2 regions of the Absiella sp. AM29-15 genome follow, and region 1 is predicted to be linked to the other one. Evidence: riboswitches for the same ligand, from Rfam matches in the RefSeq annotation. Region 1 holds a riboswitch; the other holds the start of a gene.

Region 1 (16,382 bases):
CTTAATACTTTCACAGCATCTTCACTGATTGCGACACCAGTTCTTCCTGGAATGTTATACATGATAATTGGAATATTCACAGCATCCGCAACGGCAGTAAAGTGTGCAATCATACCCTGATTATTCGCCTTGTTGTAGTATGGAGAAATAATCAACAGATAATCTGCGCCCATTTTTTCGTATTTTATACTCTTTTCCACAGCTGTCTGTGTACAGTTGCTGCCTGCGCCAACAATGACTGGCAAACGCTTGTTGATAACCTTTAATGTGAATTCCACAACTGCGTCATCTTCTTCATGTGTCATGGTAGAACTTTCACCAGTGGTACCCAATACTAGAATACCATCTGTGTGATTGGCAACATGCCATTCCAATAATTCTTCAAGTTTTTCAAAATTTACACTGCCATCTTCGTGGAACGGTGTAATCAATGCTACAATACTACCCTTAATCATAATTGCTTCTCCTTTCGTGGTTCTCTTAGAATCACTTATCTTCAACAGTTATACTGTTTTATAGCCTTTCTTATAAATCAAATGCTTCGCCAAGTACCTGTATGGCTTTTTGTTTATCTTTTTCCTCGATTGTTAAAGAAATAGAAATCTCACTGGATGTGATCATATAATAACGAATACCATGAGCACTTAATGTATTTAATACCTTTGCGGCAATACCACTATGTGTAGAAATACCCACACCAACTACAGACAGCTTCACAAAACCTAATAAACGGCTGATTGGATATTTTGAATGTAACTCATCCAGATGCTCTAAAATCGTATCGGATTGCTGCTTATTACAATAGAAAGAGAAATTTACCTTTCCATCATGTGTCAGCTGCTGGGAAATTGTGTCTAGATTGATATCTAATTTCGCAATCATCGCAAATAATTCCCCAAGGAATTTTCCATCATTAGGAAGCTCATTCACACGCATGATGGCATAGTCGTCTTTGATACTGATACCGGTAATCGGCATATCTTCTAAATTCTTTATTGTTTCCATAATATATGTCCCCTTGCGTTTATCTTTCTCTAAGGCCTTGCCTAAAAATAATTTCACATGATACTTACTGGCTAATTCCACACTTCTTGTTTCCAGTACACCAGAGCCAAGACAGGCCATCTGCATCATTTCGTTATAAGTGATCTCTTTTAAACGTTTTGCATGTGGATATAAACGTGGATCAATCGTATATACACCATTTACATCTGTATATATATGACATTCCCAGCCAAGTTTAGCAGCTAGTGCCACAGCGGTTGTATCACTTCCACCTCTTCCAAGGGTTGTGATTTCACCATTTTCTGTCGCACCCTGAAAACCTGCCACGACAACGACTTTTCCGTCGTCCAGATGTTTCTTTAAATTAGTGATGTCAATATCTTTGATGCGTGCATGGGCATGATGATGACTGGTAATAAATCCACACTGATATCCAGTTAAAGAGATTGCAGGGATACCTAGAGCATCAATTGCCATCGCAAGTAAGGTAATGGTTCTTTGTTCACCTGTACTTAATAAAGAATCCAATTCTCTTTGATTTACCTTATCACTGATTGCTTTTGTCATTTCAATCAGTTTATTTGTAGTTTTCCCCATTGCGCTGGCAACGATCACAATATTGTGACCGGCTTCTTTCATTTCCTTGACATGCTGAGCAATCGCAAGGATCTGATCAATCGTACCAACACTTGTTCCTCCATACTTCTCAACTACATTCATACATTCACAACCTCATCACAATCCATTGCGTTCATATCCTGATAGCTTTCACGTTTTACTACGACACGTACCACACCATCTTTTACAAAGACAACGGCAGGTTTACCAAGCTTGTTGTAGTTGCTGGCCATGCTGTAGCCATAAGCTCCGGTTGTATAAATAATCAATAAATCATTCTGTTTTGCTTCTGGCAGCATCACATCCTCTACCAGTATATCTCCAGATTCACAACACTTGCCGGCCACCGTCACTTTTTCAGTTTTTTCTTCATTCATACGATTTGCGATATCACAGGCATATTCTGCCTGATATAAAGCAGGACGGATATTATCGCTCATGCCACCATCCACAAACAGATATTTTTTGTTTTCTGTCTGTTTCTGATAACCGATACGATATAATGTAGAACCAGCTTCTGCCACAATACTTCTGCCTGGTTCAATCATCACCTTATGGAATGATAAACCACAAGCTTCTTTCTGCGCCTTGCAGGTATCTAAAATCGTCTTACAAACATCCTGTAAAGGAATTGGATGGTCAGCCTGCGTATAATATGCCGCAAATCCACCACCAAGATTTAAAGACGAACAAGTGATGCCAAATCGTTCCTGCATGATTTTCATGAATTCACAAAGCTTGCCGATTTCCGCAACATACGCTTCCTTATCAAATATCTGAGAACCGATATGAGAATGGAAGCCTTCAAAAGTAATATTAGGAATACTTGTTAATTTATGAATCATATCCGCAATTTCCTGTTCACGCAAGATAGAAATACCAAACTTGCTGTCCACATGTGCTGTCACAATATATTTATGGGTATGTGCTTCTACACCCGGATTTACACGCAACATTGTCTTTATAGAAGTACCTGCGTTTTTCATAATAGAAACTAATGCATCGCACTCCATATCATTATCAATGATAATCGTACCTACACCATATTTAACTGCCATTTCCAGTTCTTCATATGATTTATTATTTCCGTGGAAATAAACACGTTCCATTGGAAATCCTGCCTGATATGCAGTAAACAGTTCACCACCGCTCACAACATCTAGACTTAAGCCATATGTCTTCACAAGCTCAACCATTGCTTTACAGCTAAATGCTTTACTGGCATATAAAACTTCTGTATCGAAATCCTTAGACTGAAACAGTTCATGATACATACTTAATTGCTGGCGTATTTTGTTTTCGTCGTATACATATAGGGGAGTTTTGCAGGTAGCCGCCAGCTGTTCTACAGATACTCCAGAAATTTCTAACACATTTTTGTTCATATCATTTACCTCTCACAATAAAAAATGCCAGTAGATTCGCTCTTACTGACATGGTGTTTATCTCCTGACAATAAGATAGCACATCTACGTATTCGCAGACAGTCCAATGGATATTCTCCATCAGCCCACCATTTCCTTATGCCTAAGAAAACAGTTCGGCAGATTTGCTGTTAACATACATCAATCGCTCGCCAGCTCTGTACGTTATAGTCGCATCCGCGCCTCTATCAAATTTGTTAGTATCATACCACTAACGCACGTAAATTACAACACTTTGGCGTGATAAATAGAAAATATTTCCAATATTGTAAAAATTTACAATTTGATCTGCGTTATCTACATCATATCATAGTTTTCTCTAACATCGTTTGAATATTCCAAAATATTAAACATATGATATATAATTTCCTGTTAAGACCATTTTTTACCACTTATAAGAGTAAATGCTGATATTTTATGCATAATTTGGTATGATAAATAACTAGGAAATACATAAAAGTCACAAGTTATCTCTTATAAGAGAATTATTTCTTAAAACTGATGTATTTAAGGGAGAAAAAAAATAGTACAATAAATAAGGACAATGTTTCTACAACAAAAGGGAGATATAAAAAATGAGTAAAATTGCAATTATCGATGATGACGAATTATTCTCAGGTTTACTAAAAAACAAAATAGAAGAACTTTATCCTTCTTGGAAAGTTAACTGTTTTACGGATATGCCTGATGATTTTGATTTTGATGGCTGCCTGCTGGATATCGAATTGAAGGGCGTTCATGAGGGATTTGAAATCGCAAATAAACTAAAACAAAAAGATTTAGGATTTCCAATTATCTTTATCAGCTCTCATGATGAACTGGTATGTGAAGGGTATAAATATAGTGCACTTCGTTTCATTAGGAAACAATACTATCAAAAAGAACTGCCAGAAGCATTAGAAGCACTATTCAAAATCTTGCGTATCAGACAGGCGTATGTTGATGTAAAAGAAGATCGTAATAATATTGAATGTAGAATTATGATCAATAATATACAATATATCTATTCAAGTGGAAGTTATCTTTACTTTCTAGATAAAGACAACTATCTGTTTAGAAAACGGGATTCTATGAAAAACTTCTTAGAAGAACATCCAACAAATTTAGTGAAATGCAGCAGTGGAGAATTGATCAATCCGATTTATATCAAAAATGTAGACAGCAAACGCTTAGAAATCACATTAAAATCCGGAAGAATTGTGAAATTCAATAAGCGTAATATAGGTCCGATCATCCGTACCTTTACATTAGCAAGACGCTAGATTAGAACAGGGATTATTTATGTTATTGCTTAGTATTTGCATGTCTTTGTTGGAGAACTATTTAACACTTAGCTTTCCAGCCATCTTTGTGAAAGAAAAGTATCCCTGGCTGAAGTGGGTGTTTATGGGGATTTTGACATTGACATCTTTTTATCTTGATACATTGAATTATCCTTTTCTTATGTTAATACCTTTAATCATTATTATTTCATATTGCCTTTTTAACTTTGATGAAGATAAGGGCCTTTGCATTTTCTATATAATTTTCGCTTTTACTATATTGTCATTATTAGATATGTTTTGTATTTTTATTGAAACGCTTTTTATAAAGCATATTGGACAAATAGATTATAATGATGAATTTGTATATCAAATTTGTTTTATGATGAATAAAATAGTACTAGTCTTGATTTTCGTCTTCTTTAGAAGGCATAAAATGGATTTTAAAGATTATAATATTAAAAAAAGACAAATGGTTATGTTTTCAATAACTGAAACAATCATGTATTTTCTTATGGCTATAGTTTTATCTTTGTTTATTAAAGGTGATATCAATTATACATTATCTACTTGTATAATAATATTTATGGCTATTATGTTTTTACTGTTTTTTTATCAATATATTGAATTAATAGGGGCCAATAAAAAATTATTAGACGAAGAAATAAAGCATGCTGCTCTTGAATTCAATAAAACATATTATGAAGATTTTCAAAAAAGTTATGATATGAACAAAGCGTTGTCACACGATTTAAAAAACCATATCACATTAATTTATACTATGTTACAAGAAAATCAAGTAAATAATGCTATGAAATATATACAAGATATTTATCATAAAATTGGTACATTTAAAGCTGTTAAAACTGATCGTGAAATACTTAATTATATTATAGATTCTAAATTATTTAATACAAAAGGATTAAATATACGGTATGTTATTGATATAAATGATAATTTAGATTTTATGGATAATATTGATTTATGCATCTTATTAGGAAATTTATTGGATAATTGTATTGAGGCTGTAGAAAAAGTGAATAATCGTTTTATTGAATTGATTATTGATAAGAATAAAGATGTTGTCTTTATAAACCTTAGAAATACATTTGATTCAAGTCGATTAAAATATGAGAATGGAGAGTATATCACTAATAAATCAGATGGTAAAAATCATGGTATAGGAATGAAAAATATAGAAAGCATTATTAATAAATATAATGGCAATATAGTAATTGATATTGATGAATATTTTAATACATATATTTATTTTTAAACAATGAATTCGCTTTGTCCCTATCACCACAAAATATCCCTTGCAACTTGAAGTTCACATACTATAGGAATATATTAAAGAAAAAGGAGGATTTAGAAAATGAAAAACATGATTAAAAAGGTAGTTGTAAAGACTGCATCCGTAGCTTCTTCAAATGTGACTTGGTTAGGACATTATGAGCCTAAAAAACCAAAAAGTTTAGAGAAACATGGTAAATAGGCTATTAAGAAAGTTTACCAATTACATTTGTGAGTCTTCCGATGAAGACGAAAAAGAAGTTTTCCTTTATGGATTGGAAGCAATTGTTTCAACAACAGAATGTTTAGGATTATCCTTCCTGATTTGTTGCCTATTACATGAGGCATACTTTGGATTTTTCTATATTCTATTATTATCAGTTATTAAGATAAGATTAACGAGCTTCCATTGTACAACCAGATTTCGCTGTAGCATGTGTTACCTATTTACTGTTTTACTAAATTTATGGTATTTTAAGTATATAGGTTATGCATCATTAACCATAATGCTAATGATGATTGCATTGATATTATGCTTGAGAAAGGAAGAAATAACAAAGAAATTGTTATTCTTCTATACCGTATATATAGCCATTTTTATCATATTTCGGGCTAATCTTGGTGTTATCATCTTTCAGGTATTCAGCTCACAGCTTGGTTTGATACTGTTAAAGGATTTTCAATTAAGGGGTTCTAGTAGTACACATGAAATGATTTCAGAAAACTAAATTTCTTATGACAAATCATTCCTATTTCTAAAACGTATTTGAAATTATTTGCATGGATACAAATGAATTCTAAAATAAAGGGGTTGCTGGTGGCAATCCCTTTGCCTATATTTAGGATAAGGAGAAAATTATGGAAAAGAGAGATTTCTATTTTGGACTAGGATTTCTAACGTTTGTCATGGAATTGTCATTAAAATCATTTGTTCCGTATGGTGGAAATGATGATAAATTGTTTAAAATTTGTATGATTGTGTCAGTAGCTATGATGCTTTATAAAATTGTGCCATCTATTTTTGAATACATTGAACATGCAAAAAAGATGAAAAAAGATTAAAAAAAAGGTCAGTGACCTTTTCCTTTACATCAGATAAATTAACAACAGGATGCCAAGAACTGCTGTTAATATCAATACGTTTTTAAAGCTTAATAGTTTATCAAAGAATTCTTCATTTCCCTCATCATCGTCGAAAATCGGCTGATGCAGATTCTTTTCATCCATTTGTTTCACCCCTTTAAGACGTTTCTTCCTTTCTGGACTTGAGTATTATAGCATAAAAGCGAATCACAGTCGCAGATTTTTATAGAATCGTAAGAAAAAAATTAAAATATTAATCCTATCGTAATGGTAATAGACAGTAAAGAAATGTGATCAAAGGATACACATTTCTTTTTGATGTATAAACTACATGAATAAATAGAAGGAAACAATCCATAATAAGACGATTCCTGCGACAATGATTATGCCTTTGACACTAAAGATATTCTCACTAATGGTTTCTTTTGGATCAATGACTGTGCTGGTTCCGTTTTTCTGTTTCATTAAGCATCACCCTGTCTTTCTCTGTAGTGCGATGGGTATACCCCTTGTATATGTTATATTATATCATGTATGCTTTTTTTAATGGTATATCTTACCAATTTGTAATACAGAATTAAGATTTTTTAAGATTTTTTTTACCTGTATATGGAAAGTTTTGCATAATTATAGACATAATTGGCACTTTGTAGCATTATCTATAAATAAATAACGTTAAATGAATAGCAATAATTAGCTAAAAATGGTATGATTGCCCCGTACGTTTTAAAATATAGGAGGTTTAAAATGGAAAGTTCAAAAAAGATCGTCTGGTATAACCTTGCGTTTATGGCGTTCTCAACTGTTTGGGGTTTCGGTAACGTATTAAATGGTTACATGTACTTCAACGGTGTACAGGTTATATTCAGCTGGGTTCTGATGTTCGCTCTATATTTCGTGCCTTATGCACTTATGGTAGGTGAGCTGGGATCCGCATTTAAAAATTCTGGTGGTGGAGTGAGTTCTTGGATTCACGAAACAATCAGTCCAAAGTTTGCATATTATGCAGGGTGGACATATTGGGCATGTCACGTTACATATATTGCAAGTAAAGGTAGTGGTGGGTTAAAAGCATTAAGCTGGATGGTATTCCAGAATAGTGAAACTTACGCTAGCTTTGACACTCGTTTGGTTCAGTTGGCAACATTGGGCGTGTTCCTTCTGTTCTGTTGGATTGCAAGTAAAGGATTAAATCCATTGAAGAAACTTGCGACACTTGCTGGTACATCTATGTTTGTAATGTCAATTCTTTACATTATTATGATGTTTGCAGCACCTGCAATTAATCCGGGTGGCGGATATCTGCATGCTGATTTCAGCTGGAGTAATCTGATTCCTCAGTTTGATACGAAGTATTTTACATCTTTATCCATCCTGGTATTTGCAGTTGGTGGATGTGAAAAGATTTCACCTTATGTTAATAAGGTAGAAAATCCTTCTAAAGGATTCCCTAAAGGTATGATTGCACTTGCAATCATGGTTATGGTTTGTGCTATCCTTGGTACAGTAGCGATGGGTATGATGTTTGATCCAGCGGATATCGCAAACAACTTTGATGCTTACAATGCGAATGGTTCCTATTGGGCATTCCAGAAGTTAGGTGAATATTATGGTATGGGCAATATCTTAATGATCATCTATGCTGCATGTAATGCAATTGGACAGTTCTCAACTCTTGTTATTAGTATTGACGCTCCACTTCGTATGTTGTTAGACAATGAAGATGCTAGACAGTTTATTCCTACAAAATTATTGAAACAGAATAAATATGGAGCTTATGTAAACGGTATTTGGATGGTAGTTATTTTATCAGGTTCTATTATTCTGATTCAGGCTTTGGTACCTAGTGCGGATACAGTACTTCGTCAGTTGACACAGTTAAACTCTGTCACTATGCCAATGCGTTATTTATGGGTATTCTTAGCTTACATTATGTTGCGTAAGAAGATTAAGAAATTTAATCCAGAGTATAAGTTTGTGAAGAACCAGAAAGTTGCTTATTTCTTTGGATTCTGGTGCTTCTTCGTTACAGCATTCTGTTGTATTCTTGGAATGTACAAAGAAGGCGACTTATTTACAACATTGTTGAACGTTATTACACCAATCGTATTGACTGCATTGGGGTTGATTCTGCCAATGATCAAAAAACGCGAAAAAACAAATGCTTAAAACAAAAAAGGCAAGATAGCGATATCTTGTCTTTCACTATATAATCATGAACTTTTGTGTTATACTAAAACAGGAAAAAATCTATCAGGAGGTAAAATCATGTATAAAGATACAGCAAAAGAATTATTAACATTTATTCAGAAAAGCCCTAGCTGTTTTCATGCTGTAGACAGTATGAAAGCGATGTTGAAGGAAGCTGGATATGAAGAATTAAGAGAATGTGAAAATTGGAAATTAGAAAAAGGTGGAAAGTATTTTACCACAAGAAATGGTTCATCATTAATTGCTTTCCAGATTGGTAATACATTAGATGATTATCACTATCAGGTAACATCATCTCACAGTGATTCTCCAACTTTTAAAGTAAAAGAAGTTGCGGAATTAAAAGGAAAAGGTGGATACTTACAGTTAAATACAGAAGGCTATGGCGGTATGCTTTGTGCAACATGGATGGATCGACCATTGTCATTAGCTGGACGTGTACTTGTGAAAGAAGGAAACAGTTTCGTAAGCAAGCTGTTATCTTTTGATAAAGATTTGGTATTGATTCCAAATGTCGCAATTCATATGAATCGTGAAGTAAACAGTGGAATGAAATACAATAATCAGGTAGATATGCTGCCGTTATTCTCTGCTGGAGAATGTGGAGAAGGTGATTATTATGCATTGATTGCAGAAGCATTAGGCACAAGCAAAGAAAATATTTTCGGTACTGATTTATATTTATATAATCGTATGGCACCTAGCATCTGGGGCGCAAAAGAAGAATTTATTTCTTCACCGAAACTGGATGATTTACAATGTGCATTTACATCATTAAAGGCAATGATCAATAGTAAGAATGATCATGCGGTAAATGTATTTGCTTGTTTCGATAATGAAGAAGTTGGTTCAGGTACTAAACAGGGGGCATGTTCAACATTCTTGTTTGATGTATTGCAAAGAATCAACGATAATTTAGGTTTTGCGAAGGAAGATTACTATCGTGCAGTTGCGAAGAGTTTTATGGTGTCTTGTGATAATGCACATGCTGTACATCCTAACCATCCTGAAAAAACAGACGCAGAAAACTGTACTTACATGAATAAGGGAATCGTCATCAAATATAGCGCAAACCAGAAATATACAACAGATGCAATCAGCTCTGCAGTATTTAGTGGCATTTGTGAAAAAGCAGGTGTACCTGTACAACATTTCGCAAACAGAAGTGATGCAGCAGGTGGCAGTACACTTGGAAATTTATCAAGTCAAAAAGTATCTATGCATACAGTGGATATCGGACTTGCACAGCTTGCTATGCATTCTTCATATGAAACAGCTGGAATCAAAGATTCTCAATATATGATTGATGCTTTGACATGCTTCTATGATACAAATCTTCACATCACAGATAGTGAATGTATTGAGGTACAAGACTAATAATGGCAAAGAAAAAAAAGAAAATACATGTAGATAATCTGCATTTAATGAAAAAACTGGATGAAGAATATCTTGCAGGATTTAATCGTGTCTATGATAGTTTGATGAAATCCAAGAAAAGTGATACAGATATCAATATCATCGCAAACATTGCTTTGGAAGATTGTTTAAAAGGTATGCAAGATGGTAAAAAAGTGACCATGGTTATTCCAAAGGATGTAAAGGATTATATCCAAAAGAATTCCAAAGGTCATGCGTATAAAGAAATGAAAAAGAAGATTCGTGATCAAGATTGGGAAAAGTTTCAGATCAGTAGTATCTGGTATGTATTCGCAACCTGTATTGTATTGTTCTTCTTTAAGAATTTATTAATGCAGAAGTTTTTGGTAAATTACATTGTAGATGTGATAGTAGGATGTATCGCTGGTGGTATTTCCTTCCAGAACTTCATGATACGTAGAAGAATTATTAAGCGTTATGATTTTGACAGTTTCTTTATGCAGATGGATGTTTCATCATTGGCTGCTTGTATCGTTGTGAAGATTGTTTCACCGGGCAATTTTGATATCACTTATTTGATTTTGGTAATTGCATTCTTTATGACAAAGAAAAAAATCAAACCGTTGTTTGAAGAAGTAATTTAAGAGCAAGGATCGTAGTATTGACTTTAGATGGATGCTAAATTATCCATGAAGTATATCGGAGAACCATAGCCTCAGTTGGAAGGAAACAGAGATGAAATTGAATCTCTGTTTTTTTTGTATATAAACTATATCATTGAAAACTCAATGATTATTGTTTGATGCTTTGGGAAGTAAAAGCTTTTTTTGTGCGCTTAGAATCAAAATAATATGATATACTTCTTCTAGTAGGATTGGAAGTGATATTGTGCAGAATATGAATTACTATTATGACTTTTCAGGGCAGAAGTTTAATTACCCTTTAAGTCTTAGTATTAATAGTTTTGATCGACAGGTGTTTTCACGACAAAGCAGTTTAGAGATATCCTATGTATTAAAGGGAGAATATGAAGCATTGTCTGATCATTTTACTAGAATCATCAAAGAACATGAGCTTGTGATGATTGCCCCGGATGATATTCATATGATAAGAAAAATAGGTGAAGGGGAACATGTAATCTTAACGATTCATGTAGACTTCTCAAGGTTTTCTGAAGCAATGGTACCAATAGTGAAGGATGCTTTTCAATCCATGATCTGTACAGATGTTGAGAACGCAAAAGTTTATGGAAAGTTAAGACACATGATTGCGCAATTAATTGTTCATTTGATGGAAGAACAGAATAATTTGTTTGAATTAAATGCGATTATGATGGAGCTTGTCAATGTGGCCGCAAATCGTAAATATCCTGTGGAAAACCTACCCTTTCAGTCTACACATCATGAAAATTATATGAAGGCAATTCGTTATATTGATCAACATTATGAAGAAGATTTACACTTAGAAGATGTTGCAAATACCTTATCTTTTAGTGTATCTTATACATCACGTCTGTTTAAGAAATATACAGGCATACCATTTGTAAAGTATCTGGCTTATGTCAGAATACGTGCTTCATTAGAAGCTTTATTAGAGGGGAAAGACAGTATCGAAGAAATCGCAGCAGCATGTGGCATGCCAAATTCAAAATCCTATACGAGTGTGTTTAAAGAGATGTATGGGGTTGTGCCAAGTGTATATCGTAAACGTTTTAAACGCAATATGAAAGTTGGAAATGAATTACATGAACAGGAAATGGTATTTGATGATGCACTGAAAAAGCTGTTAGCCCATCTTTTGATGGAGATAAAAGAAGTGGTATATGAAGATGAGCAGGTCAAAATTATCAAGCAGCAAGGGGGAATTATATGTCAAATTAAAAATGCATCAGAATATCAAAGTGTGTTATCTACCCAACAGAATATGTTGGAAGTCGTCATAAAACGGAAATAATCAGTCAAATTTTGTTGTATTATAACTTGTGAAAAGTTGAATAATAGCAAATAATAACCTTTTTTATCAACCTATGATAACGATTACATTTTCTTGATATGTTACAATTAACACATGAAGGAGATGTAAACTATGAACAAATATCCACATTTATTTGAACCTATCCAAATCGGGGAAACGGTTGTGAAAAACCGTGTTTTTATGCCACCGATATCTACCAATCTAGCAAATAAAGGCTATATCACAGATGAATTGGTATCACATTATGCTGCCAGAGCAAAAGGTGGTGTAGGATTAATTATCACAGAAGTCACAACAGTTGAGCCAACCTATATCTATTTGCCAGGAGATATTTCTATCGCTGATGATTCTTATATTCCAGGCTGGAAAAAACTTGCGGATGCAGTACATACATATGGCGCTAAAATCATGCCACAATTATTTCATCCAGCTTATATGGCTTTTCCACTTCCAGGCACACCACAGTTGATTGCGCCTTCTACTGTAGGACCAAGTTATTTAAAACAAGCACCACGACCAGTTACGATTGAAGAATTGAAAGTCATTATCAAACAATTCGGTGAAGCAGCTGCCAGAGTCAAACAGGCTGGTGGCGATGGTGTAGAAATTCACGCTGCACATGCACATGGCTTATTAGGTGGCTTCTTATCACCTTTGTATAATAAACGAACAGATGAATATGGCGGAGATATCAATGGCCGTTTACGTTTAACGTTAGAAGTGATTGAAGAAGTAAGAAAAGTTTGTGGCACAGATTTCATCATTGATGTAAGAATATCAGGTGATGAATACAGTGATGGTGGATTAAACCTGAATGATGGTATTTATATTGCTAAACAGATAGAAAACGCTGGTGCTGATTTTATCCATGTATCTGGTGGTACAACGATCAAACGTGGAAGCTCTATTCCAGCACCTGGAACAAAACAGGGATCTCATGCATTGCTTGCGGAAGAAATCAAGAAGCATGTAAATATTCCTATCGCCAGTGTTGGGCGTATCACAGAACCTTGGATTGCGGATGAATTGATTGCCAATGGCAAAACTGATATCTGTATGATTGGTCGTGCCAACCTATGTGATCCAGAATTTGTGAATAAGGCAATGGAAGGAAATGAAATGGATATACGACCTTGTATTGGATGCCTTCGTTGTTTAAATGGTATCATGTTTGGAAAACGTGTTGCCTGCAGTATCAATCCATCCTTGGAGCTTGAAAATGAAGATACCATTACAGAAGCTAACCAGAAGAAAAATGTTTTGGTCATTGGTGGTGGACCTGCTGGTATGGAAGCTGCTTATGTTGCGAAAAAACGTGGACATCATGTGGTTCTATGTGAAGCTGAAAACGATTTAGGTGGACAGTTAAATATTGCGGCAGTACCAATCGCAAAACAAGACCTGACTAAAGTTACACAGTATATGCGTCGCAAACTTCAGCATGCAGGCGTGGAAATTCGTTTATCTACACCAGTCACAAAAGAAATGCTGGAAAATGAATTTGCTGGTTATGAAGTTATTGCAGGAACAGGCGCAAAACCAATCATCATCAATGCCTTTACTGGTTTTAAACAATGGATGAGTGCAGATGATATCCTTGCGGGTAAAGCAGTGCCAGGTCGTAAAGTTGTGATCATTGGTGGAGGCTCTGTTGGATGTGAAACAGCAGATTATCTTGCGCCACTTGTGAATGATCGCTTCCCAAGAAATAAAGCCATTACCATTTTAGAAATGGCAGATGAAATTATCATGAATGAAAGTGGTCCGGGAAGAAGCCTGTTGGTACAGCGTATGATGAGTAAAGGTGTAGAAGTTGTATGTAAAGCCAAGGTTACCAAAGTAGATGAAACAAATATTTGGTATGAAAAAGATGGCCAAGAGCATTGTATTAGCGATGCGGATACCCTTGTATTTGCGGCAGGATATCGAATTGATCCAGCAATGGAAAATATGTTGAAGGAAGCAGATACACACTATCATATCATTGGTGATGCAGAAAAAGTTGGTAATATCAAAGATGCAATCCATCGTGGTTATGAGATTGCAAAGGATATATAATATAAAATTAGCGGATAAAAAGATATCCGCTTTTTTGTGTTTTAAGGATAAAAAAAGACATCAACGTGTCTTTTTAAGATGATCAATTATGACGAGTGATTTCTGCATCTAAATCAAAGTAAACTGTTTCTTCTCTTTTAAAGTCAACCGTCTTTCCATCAAATGTGGTTGCTGTTCCATGGTATTTCAAAAGCAACTGTTTGTCCTGTTCTTCGATATCCAACTTAATATCAGAGGCTTTATATTCATCTTTTAAATTTGAACAGACAACTTCATGCGTCGAGTGTATCATAAAGAGTTTTAATTCTGCGGAAGCAGAAGAATCAATTCCATTTTTGCCAAAAAATGAGATATAAGGTGCTTCTATTTTTAAATTTCTACCTGCACTGCCTCCACCTACACTGATACAAATTTCTGGATGATCTGCACACCATATATAAAATACATGAATGCCACAAGCTAGTACTACTACAATAAGTGTAAGAATAAGATATTTTACTTTAATTTTGATGTAATGGTTCATGATGATTCTCCCTCATATATACGCTTTCTACCTATAGTGTACCTTTTGTGAAGCGATATGAAAAGACTTTTTGTATAAAATACAGATGAATTGTATAAGATACAAAAAAACATGGCAATTCGCCATGTCATTTTGTTATAGATAATTTACCGCAATGATACCTAATCCTAACACTGTTAAAACGATACCAGTTGCACGATTCAATGTAATAGGTTTGGCTTTATTCGCAAATAATGCCGCAATTCTTGCCCATAACAGTGTAGAAGCAATACAGAATACAAGTGCCCATACATCAGGCGCTCCACCAATCATAAAGTGAGAAACAGCTCCAGTTAATGCGGTAAATGTCATAATGAATACGCTGGTACCTACTGCTGTTTTTAATTCATAGCCAAGGACACTGGTTAAAATCAACAGCATCATCATACCACCGCCTGCGCCAATGAATCCACAGATAAATCCAATCAGGATGCCACATAAAACAGATTGTATAAACCGTTTCTTTGGATCAACATCGCCCATGGCTTCTTTGGTTGTCATAACTGGTCGTACAATAAATTTAATACCTAGCAACAATGTCATAAAGGTAGAGAAACCACCCATGGCATCATTTGGCACAAGGGAAGAAATATAACTTCCTACCATTGTGAAAATCAATACGGTAATCATCATCACGATACCATTTTTGATATCTAAATTTTTATTCTTTCCATATGTATAAGCAGAAACTGCACTGGCTAAGACATCCGATGCCAAAGCGATACCAACGGCTTCATAGGCAGGCATTCCTAGAAATGCAATGAGCATGGGAGAAATGACAGCCGCAGCACTCATTCCCGCAAAACCAGTACCTAAACCAGCGCCAATACCGGCGATAAAACAAATTACAAACTTAAATAACATATTCTTCCCTCTTTCTTATTTACCCGCATTCTGCATATTATGTTCAATCTTTTTAAACAGTTTTTGAAGTGTCATGACTTCTTCTTTTGTGAAATCTTTGATTAATACATGATAAAACTTCTTCTGTGCCTCTCGTCCCTCTTGTATGATTGCATTAGCATCAGGACATAAATGAAGATGAATTTTTTTCTTATCGCCTTCTAGTTTATCAGTGTAGATCAGGCCTTTTTCAATCAGATGTTGTACGGATGTGGAAACATGGGACTTCGCAATTCCACGACGATGAATGATATCGCTGGCAGTATCATAACCGGGATTATTGGCAAGAAACAACAGGATATCCAGTTCTTTTCGTTTGATATCATAAGCTTGTACAACAGTTTCCATATGCTGATCATACAAATGCTTGATTAAAGAGATATTAAAAAGAAATTCACTTTGCATAGGACACCTCCAATTTAGTTCTATTTAGAACAATCTAAAGTATAGACCTACTCTTTCAGGATGTCAATACATAAATGGTTATGATATAATAAACAGGCTAGGAGTTGATAGAATGAAATCATGGGATGAATTTTTTACACAGGAAGAAGCACAGCCGTATTATCAACAGTTGATGCAGTTTCTGGAAGAAGAATATAAGACAAAAAC
Region 2 (16,382 bases), on a different contig from region 1:
CATATATCAGCATTATCATTTAGTTATAATTCCAATGAGGATCTCATAGAATATTATGAGATTTTTTTCTTTTACTTGCTTCTATAAAATGTTACAATACAAGAAAGAAAAGGAGGTATTTTATGAACTTTACAAAGAAACAAATCACAATTACATCGATTGCGGCCATTTTGATCATTGCGGCAGGCATTGGCGCATTCTTCTTGTTGAATTCAGGTCCATCTGCGAAAACAGCATGGGATGAATACAGCAAAGCATGGGAGAAAAAAGATTATGAAGCCATGTACAATTTATTAGACAGTAAATCAAAGTCAGAAACTGATCACGATACATTCGTTAATAAATATACAAACATTTATAATGGAATAGAAGCAGACCAGCTTAAGATTGAAACCAAGGATATTGTAGATGGTGATGGCGGTAAAACAGCTGCCTATCATTTCAGCGCAGATACCCTTGCTGGAAATGTTAGTTTTGATCAGTCTGTACAGATTGTCAAAGAAGATGACACCTACAAAATCAGCTGGAGTTATGCCCAGATATTCCCACAGATGCAAAATGGCGATGGCATTCAGATATCCAGTGAAGAAGCAAAACGTGGCAGTATTCTTGATCGCAATGGAAAAGTTATTGCAGGTGATGATCAAGCAATCGTTGTCGGCGTAGTGCCAGGTAAAATAAAGGACGAGGAAGATCTTTCTACTTTAGCGAAACGTTTGGATATTAATGTTGACAGTATCAAAAATGCTATGCAAGCAAGCTGGGTAAAAGATGATTTATTTGTACCTGTAAAAACGATATCCAAAGATACAGATATCAAAATTGATGATTTATCCGGGGTTACAACACAAACAACAAGTGCCCGTATATATCCTTATAAAGAAATATGCTCCCACTTAAGCGGTTATGTACAGACGATTAATGCGGAAGAATTAGAAAAACATAAAGGCGAAGGTTATGACAGCAATTCACTGATTGGAAAAACCGGATTGGAAAGTATCTATGAAAAAGATTTGCGTGGACAAAACGGGGTAAGCATCCTTGTGGTAAGAGATGGTAATGTTGTGGATACCATTGCGAAACGTGATGTAAAAAACGGTAAAGATATCAAAACGACAATTGATGTTGACGTACAGAAAAAAGTATATGAACAATTAAAAAATGATCAGGGGGCTGGTGTGGTGATGCAGCCAAAAACCGGAGAAGTCTTAGCCCTTGTATCTACTCCAAGTTATGATCCAAATGATTTTGCACTAGGTATGACAACTGCCAAATGGGATTCTTTGAATAATGATAAGAACCGACCATTAGAAAATCGTTTCACAGGTTTATATACCCCTGGTTCTACCTTTAAAGCATTCACTGCGGCAGCTGCACTAGATTCTAAAACCATTACAGCGGATGAGGATATGGGACAGGCAAAAGATAAAAAATGGCAGAAAGATAATAGTTGGGGTGATTATTTTGTAAAGACAACTGCTGCATATGATGGCAAAGCTGATCTGCAAAATGCCCTGATTTATTCTGATAATACCTATTTCGCAAAAGTAGCGTTAAAGATGGGCATCAAAACCTATACAGATAAATTAAACAGTTATGGTTTTAACGATCAAATGGATTTCCCATTTACGATTCCCGCAAGCAGTTATGGTGAAGAAAGTGATTTAAAGAAAGATATCACATTAGCGGATACAGGTTATGGACAGGGAAAACTTCAAATATCTCCACTTCATTTAACCGCATTTTATGCATCCTTTGAAAATAATGGAAGTATTCCTAAACCTTATTTGATTTATCAGGATGGAAAAGCAGAAACATGGAAGAAAGATGCTATCTCATCTGGAACAGTAGAAACATTAAAGAAAGCTTTAACAAACACCTATAGCAGTTATGATTCAGAAAATCCTACAAAAGCATTAGGTAAAACCGGAACCGCACAGGTCAATGAAAAAGAAATCGGATGGCTGTGCAGTGCCAATAAAGATTATGCAATTACCTTAATGGTGGATAATGCAGAAGATCGTAACGGCAGTTTATACGTTACACCATTAATGAAAGCTTTGTGGCGTACACTTCAATAATGATAAAAAGTCTAATCGATTAGGATTAGACTTTTTTTACGCTTTATTTTGATATATAAAATCATATAAATTTAAATGATGTTCGACAGCATACAATACCTGTTGTTCATCAATGATATGATCACAAAGCTTTGGCAACATCAGCATGATCTGATTGACTTCTTCTTCTGATAAATTCGTAAGATTGAAACGTTTCTTCCCATAGACAGAATACAGATTGAAATAGAATGTATCCGGTGTTCGTTTTGCCGGGCCTGCGATCGTATTTTTGATATAACGAATTTCGATTTTTTCAATATCTTGTTTTTTCAATACATAGTAACAATCCACACTTTCATTTTGAAATAAAGCTTTTATAATCTTTGCGTTATTGATCACGGTATCATTTTGAAGAATGATTTTATCTTCACTGATACACCAATACTGTTTAAATGCCCCAGGCAGCATTGCCAAACATAATAAACAAAAGAAGATGATCCACATAGCAAAAAACATCCATACTTCTAACTTCATCAATCCAAAGAATAATGATGCAAGTAATAAGGCAATTAATGCGACAGGTACCATTTCCTTTCCAACGTTTTTTCGATTTAATTTCTTTCCTACGACGATATTCATAAAATACCTCCCAGATATTTCACTGTTTCAATGTTACTTATAATATACCACCTGTTTATAAAAGTTCAATAGAAAAAAGATAGAAATCCTTTCTTTACATGCTGGATTTCTATCTCTTTGCTTATTTTACAATTTCTGGCTTCAAAAATACTTGTAAAGCTGTATATGCCATTGCTTTTGTGGCTGTATGTAAACTATGTTTTGCGTTATCCCCATGTACATATGCCAAGAAATCTTCATGATGGGCAAATACTTTAGGATTTGCGCCTGTATCAATTTCACAATATACACAAGGACAAACATGGGATACATTTCCAATGTCACTGGAGCCACTGGCTTCTTCATCCGCTTCCACAAAATCATTCACACCAAGCGCCATCAGATTTTCCTTCAATAGCTGACGCAATCCTTCATGATAAACAAGGTCATCATAAGAATTTTCAAAGTTATGATATTCCAGTTTTGCGCCACTCATCAATGCTGCACCCTTTGCACAGTTGATGATACGTTTTGTAAGTTCTTCTAAATATGCACGATCTTTTGCACGGATATAGAAACGACAGCCGGCTTTATCTGGTACGGTATTACATGCGACACCGCCATCTGTAATGATACCTGCAACTCTGGCATCACTTCGCATATGCTGACGAAGAGCATTCACTCCCGCAAACATCAGCTGTACACCATCTAGTGCATTGATGCCTTTTTCAGGATAAGCAGCCGCATGTGCCGCAACTCCTTTAAAATTAAATTCTAAGGAATCCATCGCCAATGTGACCACATGGATATTATTTTCAGCACCTAAATGCATTTGTATTGCCGCATCAATATCATCAAAAGCACCACGTTCAACCAAATCATATTTGCCACCCGTTGTTTCTTCCGCTGGGGTTCCAATGACCACAATACTACCTGAAATAACATCTTTCATATGTGCAAGGGATATTGCTGCGCCAAATGTAGATGCCGCAATCCAATTGTGTCCACAAGCATGTGCTACTTGGCATTTATCTTCCCCATATCCTGGAAGTGCATCATATTCCGCAAGAAATGCTACCTTAGGACCTTCTCCACAAACAAGCTCTGCACGAAATGCTGTAGGGATATCCAGATAAGGATAAGTAATCGTGAATCCTTGTTTTTCTAATTGCTCCACCAAATAAGCACTTGATTTATATTCTTCATTTCCAAGTTCTGCGTGTTCATAAATGTATTCACTGACTTCTTCAATCAATGATGCACATTCATCTTCTATCGTATATAAACGTGTTTTTAATTCCATATCGTTTTCTCCTTAATATCCAATGACAACTGCCACACCAAGTAAAACCATAGATGCGATAAATAGTAAGCCAAATAAAGGTGTCACAAATTTATACCAGCGATCAATTGGCAAACGCATGATGCCACACATCATGAATACACTGGTTGGCCAGAAGATATTAGAGAATCCATCACCAAACTGAAATGCCAGTACACTTACCTGACGGGATACACCTACCATCTCTCCTACTGGAGCTAAAATCGGCATCGTCACAAGTGCCTGTCCTGCCCCACTTGGGATAAAGAAATTGATGATATTTTGAACAAACAACATACCCATTGCGCTTAACATTCCCTGGAAGTTTGATAAAAGGTTAGCCAGCCAGTAAACAATTGTATCAATGATATGTGCATTATCCATGATCACAGGAATACTGCGGCTGACACCAACTAACAATGCACCATACATCATTTCCTTACTTGCTTCAATAAAGAATTCTGCAATCTGACTTGCGGTAAAACGAGAAATAAAGCCTGTCACAACTGTCATAATAATGAATAATGTCGCTATTTCATCAATATACCATCCAAACTTGATGGTACCAATCAACAGCATCGCAATTGTAAATACAAACATCAAGCAGCTGATTTTATGTGTCCATGTGAACTTTGATTTCATTAATTCATCTTTTGAGCCAACTTCCAGCATTTCAACTTTTGCGCCATATAATACTGATTTTGTTGGATCTTTTTTTACACGATGTGCATAACGCCATACATACCAGATACTAATTCCCATAAATACAGCAAAGCAGACAATACGATATCCAAGCCCGGAAAACATTGTCACACCCGCTACTTCCTGAGCAATTCCTACGGTAAATGGATTGATGGTTGCTGCCGCAAAACCTATCGCAACACCAAGATAGATGATGCTTCCACCAACGATTGCATCATAGCCAAGGACTGCCGCAATGGAAATAAATACCGGAATCAATCCATACGTTTCTTCAAACATTCCCATGGTACTACCAAGTAAACCAAAGGTAATCATACATACAGGGATAATCAATTCAATGCGATCACCGATTTTTCTTAAGATAAATCCTACGACTGCATCAAAGGTTCCATTCTTAATCAAAATATAAACAAATGCATATGCAAAGATGATAAAGAAGATAATCTGTGCACCATCCACAAATCCCAGCTGAATGGATTTAAACATATCAAAAATTGAACATCCTACCTTTTCTACCGCATGATAGCTGTCAGGAACAACAATTGTGTTGCCTGCTGCATCTACAATTCTCTCAAATTCTCCTGCAGGTACGATGTTTGCCAGCACTGCCGTTAACATAGTCATTAAAAAGATGATGACATATGCATGCGGCATTTGAAACTTTTTCTTTTTCTTTTCCATAATTTTCCTCCAATAAAAAAGTCCTTGCACCCTAAAACATGCAAAGACCTTTTGGAAGATAACTTTGATGTTTTAAGATAGCGCTCCTTTATGTTTTAACATAAAGACAGTGGCATGCTTCTTCAACATACCCCCAGCAGATACTTTGACCTATCTGCTTCGGCGTATCATCCTTTCTGATATCTTCACAGACTTTCGATCTCCGATATCATACTCATAATCAACGCGCCTCTTCTTAAACACAAGACGTTGACATTTTAGCATTATTTGTCTACATTTGCAAGACAGACACCACTTTTTTCATAGTTTAATTTTCATTAACTAATAAATACGGTGATATTTTTTTGATTCTTCTTGCAATCCACATAGCTAAAGCACTCCCAGTTAAACAAATAAGTAAAATAATGGTAATCAACATCATCCATGGTATTTCAAATTGAACCTTCATCATACCAATATAGGATAACAACATACTTAATAATGGATTGATGAGATAGTATCCAAGGATTGCTCCTGTCATAGCGCCAATCACAAAAACCATAAGTGATGTTAATGCAATTTGATGAATCAATTGTTTCGATGTGTAGCCAATGGCCTTTAAAATACCAAACTCTTGTTTCCGTTGCAGGATGGATGTCTTTTGTACAAGATACATAATCAATATGATAATAAATAAGGTGATACCCGCAATCACACATACCAACGCACTGACAATATCTCGATAAGACCCCATTGACGCCTCTACCACTTTGCGATTATTTTGTATACCGATAATATTTGAGGAATAATGTTGTTTGATATATTGTATGGTATCCTCAATTTCTTGTTTATCTTTGGTATAGATATTTAATGTTCTAGCTTCATAGTCTTTGACAAATAATCGATACCCTTCTTCTGTGATGGCAACATCATGCCCCATATAATTTGCCCCCTGAATCAAGCCGGTAATCAAATACTCCTGTTCCTTATCCCCCTTTTTTAAGGTAATCATTTCTCCCGGCTCTTTGTGTAATTTAGAAGCTAATAATCCACCGATTGCTACTTCATTTGCATATTTTGGAAATCTTCCCTGATATAAGACTTGTTGAGAACGTAAATGCAGGAAGTTTTCACTAGTATAACAGATGACTACCTCATGCCCACATTGAAAAGCATTATCTGTATAAAAATCCACGCTATGATCAACGCCGGATATTTTTTCTAAATCCGTTTTCAGACGTAAATGATCCTCATGGGTTTTTGATTCTACAATAATATCTGCAATATCTCCTGAACTGGCAAATAAAAAGTTATCAAACTGATACGAAATATTATAGAATAAAACACCCGCAAAAACACTGGCGAATGCAATGGCACTAATTACAATGCTTACCATAACGTTTGCTTTCAGATTTTGAATCAAGACTTTCATTGCCAACAAAACCGTTAACGTTGCTTTATGTTTGTCTAATGGAACATGATTTCGTTTAAAATTATGTGTATAAAATCCACTTCGCAACGCCACAATTGGTGTCAGCTTTTTGGCCTTCATAGATGTTACCATTGTGATGAGGGAAATAATCAGCATTAAAAAAAGCAAAGTCATACTTACACAAAGCGCATCAAGTCCCTGATGCCATGTGAGTCCTGTTTGAATGGCAAACATATAAGATAGAAATGGTAATAACAGATTGGATAATCCAATCCCAAGGATACCACCAATTCCTCCAATTATTAAATATGGAAGCATCAACGATAATAGAATCTGTATTCCTGTATATCCGATAGCTTTATAAGCACCAATATTTTTCATATCCTCCACAATGGTATTTTGTATTTTAAAACGTATCACAATCACTAAAATAACCATCATGATCATGGAAAAAGCGATAATCAAAGTAGCGCCAATAGAAGATGTCAGTGTTCTTGATTGTTTGATCGTATCATAATAATTCATATCAGAGCGAATGGATGGATTAGTGGAAGTGAGGGTTGGTAAATGTCTTGTCGCATACTCACTATTTTGATCATGCTGGTTCACTTTCATTAAAAACATCGTCGCATCAATGGTATGTGACAAGCGCTTTGATACTGTTTGATATTCTTCATCATCTAATAATAAGCCGGTTGTGGAGGAATTAATTGTCGCAAGCATCATTTCCTCATAAAAGCCTTTTATCTGATAGGTGAATGCAACCTCTTTACCATCCTGTATGATGGTTAACGTAAAATCATCCAGTAAATTATATTGACCACCTGTATGAAATAAATATGGCAAATATATCCCATGTTCGACAGATTTCTTGCTTTCTTCCATGATTGATATTTTACCAATTTCTTGTTTATCATCTTTATTCAACACCGCAAATTGACGTAAGGTTTCACTGTTTCGATATTGACATTTACCCGCAAAAAACAAAACATTTCGTTGCTCCATCTGTTTTGTATCAGGATCATGAAGCAGTTCTTGTTGATACGTTTTTATATACGTTTCATCTTTGTTTTGTATGGTGGTAATGACATCTGCACATTGCATATCTTTGGCGTATTGATCAAATAGCTGGGGATAATTCAAAAACGTAGTAAGCCCTAAATTCATAAGTGCGCTTGATATTATAATCAATAACATAAAACCTATCATCTGTGATTTGTTTTTTTGAAAGGTAGCTTTTGCTAGTAGCATCACTGACATCATCACCACCCCATTTCAAGTAGAAATGCTGCCAGCTTTTCATGACGTTTTTCATCACTGCCCTGATATTTTCCAAGATGATACTCTCCCTGGATCAAGCCATCCTGTAAATATAAAATACGATTGGCACGTCTTGCTGATTTTAAATCATGTGTTACCATAACGATCGTTTGTCCAGCTTCATTCATTTGAGTTAAGGTATTTAAAACCATATCACTGCTTTGTGAATTTAATTGTCCTGTTGGTTCATCCGCAAATACGATATCCGGCTGATTGATCATCGCTCTGATAAGCGCTGCACGTTGTGCCTCACCTCCTGATAACTGAGTAGGAAACTTATGCCATATCTGCTCATTTAATCCAACACTTTTTAACATTTCTTTCGCTTGTTTTAATACCTGTTGTTTATTTTTATTTACCAATAACCCAGCAGCTAAAATATTATCCATAATACTCATGCCATCCACTAAATAAATCTGTTGAAATACAAAGCCACAATGCTTTCTGCGAAAAAGTGCCAGTTGATCCTGATTCTTTTCCGATATGCGTTCACCTGAAAATTCAATCGTTCCCAGCGTTGGACGATCCATCCCGCTTAAAGCATATAATAATGTAGATTTTCCAGCACCAGATGGTCCCATAATCACTGTAAAATCTCCTTCATATATCTGCATATCTAAATTTTTTAAAACATGTTGTTGTATTCCGCCATTGGAAAAACTCTTACAAAGCTTCTCACTTTTGATGATGATTCTTTCATTCATAATATTTACGTCCTTTCTTACAAACAAATCTTATCATAGAGAAACCTTAACAGTCTTTATCCAATCCTTAACGAATCCTTAATTCACAAGTTTTACATAAAGCTTCATACAACAACCTTGTTCATTTAATTCCACTTCCAGTCTGCCTTTCATTTTTTCCATCAGATAATGGGATATATATAATCCAAGTCCTGCCCCTTTTTCATGGGATGCATTATTTCCTCGGTAATATTTTTTAAATAAAAATGGTAAATCATCTTTTGATAATGTGTGACCATAATCCTGTATCATGATACATAAAAAATCATCCTCGTATGCAAAGGATACCTTCATATCTGTTTTCGCATATTTATAAGCATTCGCAAATAGATTATCAAATACCTGTTGTAATCGCAATACATCCATATAGATTAAGCATGGTTTTGTTTCATCGATATATGCCTTATGTAGATAATCTGCTTGCTTTATCATATCAATCAATTTGGTGCTTTCCATTTCTTCTATATGTACATCTAAATGCGATAATTCCTCTAATGTCGCAGAAAATAAATTATTGATTAATGCATCAATTTGTGTAGCTTTTGCCTGTATCACTGCCAGCTGCTGCTTTTCTTTTTCATCTTTACTCTTTACACTCATTAATTCTGATACAGCTTCAATGGAGGCAATCGGTGTTTTGATATCATGGCTGAGTTTAGCGACCAGCTCTTTTTTACTCTCATCGGCAATTCGTTCCTGTTCTCTGGCTTTGCATAATTCATCGCGCATCATATCAAAACTTTCACTAAATGCCCCAAATATATGACTTTGATCCATGGGTAATGGATGATTCAAATCACCTTGCGCGATATGTTTGGCAAATGTTTGTAAATTCTGAAAAGGTTTTATCATTGTTTTCTGTAAATAAACATAATAAAGAATGAATATGAGCAGCTCTAATATAGACATCATCATGACGATATGCTGTAGGCGTTGTTTTTGCATAGTAAACTGATCATTCATAATGACAAGTTTTCCATAGACATGCTGTGTATCAAGAATATCCACCATGGTTGTACGCTGCTTGATTGCCTCATGAAGATCTTTTGGCAAATTCGTTCCATAACCACACTGTCTTTTTCCCGAAGGCTTCATCACGACATAAGAAAAATCAGCATCGATTGTACATACATCTTCTTGTTGATCCCATGATGTTATCAACTGCTGTATTACTTCATTTACTTTTACCATATCTAATGTAGGTGCTTTTTCCCCTAGATAATAAATCGAAACTATTTGTATCAATAACAATGCCCCACATAAACCAAACATCATTTTATGCTTCATGAGGATTCTCCCTGAAACATATACCCAACACCCCAAATGGTCTGGATATATTGAGGATGATTAGGATCTTTTTCAATTTTTTCACGAATATGGCGAATATGCACATTTAAAGTACCATCCAATGTTACACTATCCTCCCATACATCACGAAAGATTGCTTCTTTTTCTACCCGTTTGCCTGCATGCTCCATCAAATATTTTAAAAGCTTATATTCCATCGCTTTTAGCTTTATCGGTTTGTTCATGATTTCTACTTTTTCCAGTGCAAAGTCTACAGATAAATAACCATCATCATACCTCTTTACCGTTTTACTACCATAGCGTTTTAACACAGTTTTTACTTTTGCCAACAGTACGCTTAGGGAATATGGTTTTCGTATATAATCATCTCCACCAATACTCAATGCTAAAATAATATCATCATCGCTTTGTCTTGCGCTGATAAACAGAATTGGCACATCGCTCTCTAGACGTATGGCCTTACATAAATCAAACCCTGAAGCTCCACCTAAATTGATGTCTAAAAGTATCAAATCCACCGTGTGTGTACGCAAAAAAGCTAAACAGCTTTCCGCATCAAAAACAGCCTCACTGCTTACCTCAAACAGATTGAAATATTCAACAGTACTTTCTGCCAAAGGTATTTCATCATCTACGATCAGACATTGTATATGCTCCATGATTGTTTCCCCTTATCCTTATTTTATAATCGTATTGTAGCTTGAATCCAAACATGTGTCAACAAGCCCATTTACTGTATCAAGAATAATTTGATTGACAAACTATCTAATTGACTTTATCATTTATAAAAACAGGAGGTTCTATTATGAAGCTAATATTAGATCACGTACAAAAATCCTATGGTGATAAAGAAGTATTAAAAGATTGCAGTTTTACTTTTGAAAGAGGAAAAATATATGGTCTTTTGGGTCGCAATGGCAGTGGAAAAACAACGCTGTTCAACTGTATCGCACAGGAAATCGATTGTACAGGTAATATACAGATTGAAAAAAAGAAACCATGCGAAATATCATAGAATCAGATATCGGATATGCCTACAGTCTGCCAATTCTGCCAGAATTTATGACTGGCTATGAATTTATACAGTTCTATATGGATATTAATGAACAACGCTTAGAAAAGACAATCAATATTGATGATTATTTCGATTTGATGCGCATAGATGAAGATGATCGTCATCGTTTGATCAAAGGCTATAGTCATGGAATGAAAAATAAGCTTCAGATGTTAAGCTTTATTATTTCACATCCGGATATCATCTTATTAGATGAACCTTTGACATCCTTTGATGTTGTAGTTGCTAGTGAAATGAAACATTTGCTACTACAGATGAAGGAAGATCATATTTTATTGTTTTCTACCCATGTTTTACAGCTTGCGACAGATTTATGTGATGAGATCATTCTATTGAATAATGGCAGTTTAACTTTATTAGATCATGATTTATTAAACAGTCCGGATTTTGAAGAACGTGTTGTGGAAATGTTAAGGGATGAAGAACATGTGGCATGATATCATTTTCATGTATCATGTATCCATGACCAAAAAGGTCAATGGATTATTCTATTTTCTTCAAAAACTGCCTTTTCTTGGTAAAAAAATCCCATCACGTATCTATCAATTCATCCGTTTAAAAAAAATATTAAGTATCATCACTTTTATATTTTCCATACTGGGGTCCGCCCTAAAAAACTTCTTATATCTTTTCATTTTTTATATGCTTCCCATTATTTTTCTATATATTAAACAAGATCCAATCCCACGGGTTCAAATGCAACAGGTATTCTTTCTAACATTTACGATATTAACCATACTTGGCGCCTGTACCAACAGTAAAATGTGGACATGTGATGATGAAACACTTATTATGATCAAGCAACTGCATATGGAATCAAAACGCTATATGCTGCACCATTCCTTATTTACATATACCATCAATACCATATCTTTAGGAATCAGTTCCCTACCCATATGTATGATTTTAATGATTTCCCCGGTATATGCACTATTAATTGCTGTTGTCTATCTTTGTTCTCATCTGATGATGGATGCATGTTATCTGTATCTTTATGAACGTTACCACAATTTTATTTTATTCCATAAAGCATACAAGCCAGCCTTTCTCATGATTTGCCTATTGCTTGCTTATGGTATCTTATTTTCAAAAATCACAATATCTTTTGGATATATATGTATGTATATCTTCACCCTTCTTTCTTTGCTTGGTATTGTATTTGCTTATCGTTATTTGAAAACAACAAACACTTACACAGCAGTCATGCGCAGAATCATACAGGACTATCTGTCTATGGGCTTAAACAACGACACCAATGTACAAACATTAGATGTTGCCTTAAATGAAAAAGACTATAGTCAATCTGAACTAAAACAAAATATTCATCATAAAAAACATGGATATCAGTTTATGAACGCCTTATTCTTTAAACGCCATAAACGCTTGATTTATAAGCCCATCAAACACCGCCTCATTATATTATTGGTGATTATGGTTTGTGTGATTCTCTCCTCCTTTTTTATAAAAGATCCTATTGATAAGAGTGACCTCTTAGAATTAATGCCACCCTTTGTATTTTTCCTGTATATGTTAAACATCTCCCAGCGAACATGTAAAGCCATGTTTATGAATTGTGATGCATCCTTGTTGCATTATGGTTACTATCGTACTCCACAGGCTATTCTTACAAACTTTCGTATCCGCTTAAAAGCTTTAATTTTATACAATCTGCCTGTGACGATATTATTATGTATATTGATCACTGTTACCTGCTTTGTTTATCATATTTCTTTCACACCTCAGACAATCGTTTTATTTCATATCACCATGTTTATATTATCCATTTTCTTTTCTGTTCATTATCTGTTTATCTATTATATCGCTCAGCCTTATGATGAAAAGCTGGAAATTAAAAATCCTTTGATGAATATCGTAAATGGCGCCATCTATGTGCTTTGTTACTTATGTATCAATTTAGAAGGAAACTTATATTTCTCTATCGGGGTATTAGCTGCCACCATCTTATATCTCATGATTGCCTTGCCACTTGTTTGGCATTTTGCGCCTAAGACTTTCCATTTAAAATGATTTTCGGTATAATGAATGCATAAGAAGGAGGTTCATTTATGGAATTTCACATTGCACATTGTAATATCAATGTAACAGACCTTGAGAAAAGTATTGCTTTCTATGAAAAAGCTTTGGGTTTAAAGGTGGTCTCAAAAAAAGAAACACCGGATTTTACCTTATGTTATTTAAGTGATGGTAAAACACCATTTGAATTAGAATTAACATGGTTAAAAGATCATCCACAGGCTTATGATTTAGGTGAAAACGAAAGTCATATTGCCTTTGTTACTGAAGATTTTGATGCAGCTTATGCCTTGCATCAAGAAATGGGTTGTATCTGTTTTGAAAATAAGGATATGGGTATCTATTTCATCCATGATCCTGATGATTACTGGTTAGAGATTGTACCACAACATAAATAGGAAAACGAAGATGAATGAAACTCACCTTCGTTTTTTTAAAATATAAACGGCAATAGATAGATTGGAAGATAACGAATCACACCATCGGATTCTCCAATATTTTTTTCTGAAAAGCGATAAGCAATCTTACTGTGGTATTGTATCACGAAATTATCAAAGCTTTTAGAGCGTGTATTTACACCGCTTTTAATTTCAATGGGGGTAATTTCATTCCCACAATATGTCACAAAATCTATTTCTGAACTTGTATTGGGTTCAAAATAATACATAGCCTTATGATTGGCATACATGATTTGCGCAGCCATATTTTCATATATCGCTCCTTTAAATATTCCCAAATCTCCCGTATGAATTTTCGCAATGACAGCTTCATTGAAAAGTGAAATCAATAGTCCTGTATCAAACATATACACTTTGAATATTGACAGTTGCTCATATGCTTCTAAAGGAAAATCAATACATTTTAAATGATGCACAGGCATAATTAAGCCACTATCCGACAACCAGCGCAGGCTTGCATCATAATATCTTGCATTATATCCTTCCTTTACTACTTTATATTGAAATTTCTTATTATCTTTTGCTAATTGTAATGGAATAGATGAAAAACATTCATGAATTTAATTTTATCATTTGCTGGCGCATATTTTGCCATATCATTCGTATAATCAGAAACAATCCGTCGTTGTGTCAAGATGACTTGTTTCCAATTCTTAGTTTCCACATAACACTGTACAACTTCTGGCATACCACCACACAGCATATAATCTTTAAAATACTTTAAGAACTGTTGATGTATGCTTTCCATGAAAGGCTTTCTATGATGGCAGGCGTCCTTTAACATTTGGATATGTTGTGATTTTGCATTCATTGCTAAAAGAAATTCTTCAAAATCCATAGGATGGAGTTCTCGGGTATCTACATATCCGACAGGAAAAGATGAAGTATGAGCAATTGCCACACCTAACATAGAACCACTTGCAATCACATCATATGGGCATTTTTCATATAAGAATTTTAAAGCAGTAATCGCCCTGGGACAGGCCTGTATTTCATCCAAAAACAATAACGTATCTCCATGTGATAAATCCTTATCCAAATTTGCTAATTCTATAAACGCCAATATTTCATCTGGTTTGATAGTTTTTTCAAATAGATCCATATAATCATGATCTAATTCAAAATTAATTTCGATGATATGATCATAATGTTCATTTGCAAATTTACGTATTGTCCAAGTTTTCCCTATGTGGTTAGGGCCTTTCACAAGTAATGGTTTTTTTCTTTTGTTTTGTTTCCATACTTTTAATTCCTCTTCAAACTTACGATACATCTATATCACCTCGAAAGATATTGCATCACGATATCTATTCATATACTTGAAAAAATATGCATTTTTACCGTTTTTATCTTGATAAAATATGCAATTACACTGATTTTATCTTGATAAAATATGCATATCTTCTAAAACTCCTTTATTTAAAGGCTTTTATACATCAATATTTCACTTATATAACTTCCATCTTTATAGCGCATGGCACATGGGCGTTTTCCATATATCTGAAAGCCCATTTTCTGATACAGTTGTATACCACGTTCATTACTTTCTACGACTTCTAATTCTATCTGTTCATAATCACATGCTTTCGCAATGTGTAACATTGCCTCAAATAAGCTGGTGCCAATTCCCTGCCCCCAATACTCCTTTAAAATGCTAATCGCAAAATTACAGCGATGCGCTACACGCTTCCTTTTCCCTACCATACTTAGCTGACTCATCCCTACGTAAACATCCCCGACTTGTGCCAGAAATAAGCCCTGTCGTTCATCATTTTCATATGCATAAATCATTTGTTTTAAAGTTTTTTTATCATCAATTTCATCTGAGGCCTGCATTAGAAAATCAGTTTCCTGCGTAGTTTTCCTTTTTGATTTTCATGATGATATCTATATCTTCTGCTTTTTACGTTTCTAATTCTACATACATCCTGATTCCTTAATATTATCCTTTGATCTACGATCATATGCCTTCACATCCAATCCTTTCTTCATTATATCAAATCCTGATTCATAAAAGTGCATAAAAAAGATAAAACGTGGTAACATATAGGGCGCATATAAGCGAAGCAAACATCTTGTAATTTTACAATGATACGCTTATAATGAACACGTTAAATATAAAGAGAGGTCATATGGAACGATTAACAATAGAAAACTATAAGCAACTGGAACCATATATCAAAGACGCTGATTATAACGAATATAACTCTAACATAGTAACCATGTTGATGTGGCAGGGCAGCTATCCTGTTTATTTCAGCTGTTATGAACATTTTGCACTTGTATACAATAAGATGCCTCATCGTGAACCGGTCTGGCTGATGCCTTATTGTAAGAAAGAATATCGTAAAGAAGCAGTAGATAAAATAAAAGAATTAAGTGAACAGGAACATATTAGTTTTGAAATACATTCTATGATCAAAGAATTCAAGGACTGGCTACAGGAAACATATCCAAATGAATTCTTGATATGGGACTGTTATAACGCACGTGATTATATTTATGATCGTAAGCAGCAGGAAACACTTGCGGGTAAGAAAATGCAGAAACGAAGAAATCATTTCCATGCATTTGAAAAAGAATACGAAGGTCGTTATCATTATAAAACATTGGATAAAAAAGATATCCCTCATATATATGAGTTTCTGGCA

The links. A riboswitch is a leader RNA that binds a small molecule or an ion and turns the genes downstream of it on or off. The one in region 1 is predicted to bind lysine.
Region 2: another riboswitch for lysine. It lies ahead of DW761_RS10410 (YfcC family protein); the one in region 1 lies ahead of lysA (diaminopimelate decarboxylase).

Annotation. Positions count from the first base shown of each region.
Region 1 is NZ_QVFL01000026.1:20,480-36,861, forward strand. It holds gene dapA (4-hydroxy-tetrahydrodipicolinate synthase) at 1-455, opposite strand, end outside; gene DW761_RS19735 (aspartate kinase) at 526-1,725, opposite strand; gene lysA (diaminopimelate decarboxylase) at 1,722-3,008, opposite strand; lysine riboswitch at 3,077-3,243, opposite strand; gene DW761_RS19745 (LytR/AlgR family response regulator transcription factor) at 3,623-4,309, shown strand; gene DW761_RS19750 (sensor histidine kinase) at 4,746-5,585, shown strand; gene DW761_RS19755 (AgrD family cyclic lactone autoinducer peptide) at 5,685-5,804, shown strand; gene DW761_RS21870 (accessory gene regulator B family protein) at 5,794-6,330, shown strand; gene DW761_RS19765 (hypothetical protein) at 6,461-6,664, shown strand; gene DW761_RS21095 (hypothetical protein) at 6,689-6,829, opposite strand; gene DW761_RS21100 (hypothetical protein) at 7,013-7,150, opposite strand; gene DW761_RS19770 (APC family permease) at 7,433-8,854, shown strand; gene DW761_RS19775 (M18 family aminopeptidase) at 8,954-10,273, shown strand; gene DW761_RS19780 (transporter) at 10,276-10,917, shown strand; gene DW761_RS19785 (helix-turn-helix transcriptional regulator) at 11,171-12,226, shown strand; gene DW761_RS19790 (FAD-dependent oxidoreductase) at 12,359-14,305, shown strand; gene DW761_RS19795 (hypothetical protein) at 14,388-14,828, opposite strand; gene DW761_RS19800 (sulfite exporter TauE/SafE family protein) at 14,964-15,731, opposite strand; gene DW761_RS19805 (MarR family winged helix-turn-helix transcriptional regulator) at 15,747-16,175, opposite strand; gene DW761_RS19810 (uracil-DNA glycosylase) at 16,288-16,382, shown strand, end outside.
Region 2 is NZ_QVFL01000009.1:34,324-50,705, forward strand. It holds gene DW761_RS10395 (penicillin-binding transpeptidase domain-containing protein) at 123-2,081, shown strand; gene DW761_RS10400 (hypothetical protein) at 2,118-2,699, opposite strand; gene DW761_RS10405 (M20 family metallopeptidase) at 2,821-3,981, opposite strand; gene DW761_RS10410 (YfcC family protein) at 3,994-5,382, opposite strand; lysine riboswitch at 5,453-5,624, opposite strand; gene DW761_RS10415 (FtsX-like permease family protein) at 5,690-8,053, opposite strand; gene DW761_RS10420 (ABC transporter ATP-binding protein) at 8,056-8,817, opposite strand; gene DW761_RS10425 (HAMP domain-containing sensor histidine kinase) at 8,896-10,143, opposite strand; gene DW761_RS10430 (response regulator transcription factor) at 10,140-10,823, opposite strand; partial or broken gene DW761_RS10435 (ATP-binding cassette domain-containing protein) at 10,970-11,676, shown strand; gene DW761_RS10440 (hypothetical protein) at 11,936-13,267, shown strand; gene DW761_RS10445 (VOC family protein) at 13,306-13,671, shown strand; gene DW761_RS21420 (DUF4143 domain-containing protein) at 13,707-14,291, opposite strand; gene DW761_RS21425 (ATP-binding protein) at 14,255-15,004, opposite strand; gene DW761_RS10455 (GNAT family N-acetyltransferase) at 15,151-15,567, opposite strand; gene DW761_RS10460 (GNAT family N-acetyltransferase) at 15,864-16,382, shown strand, end outside.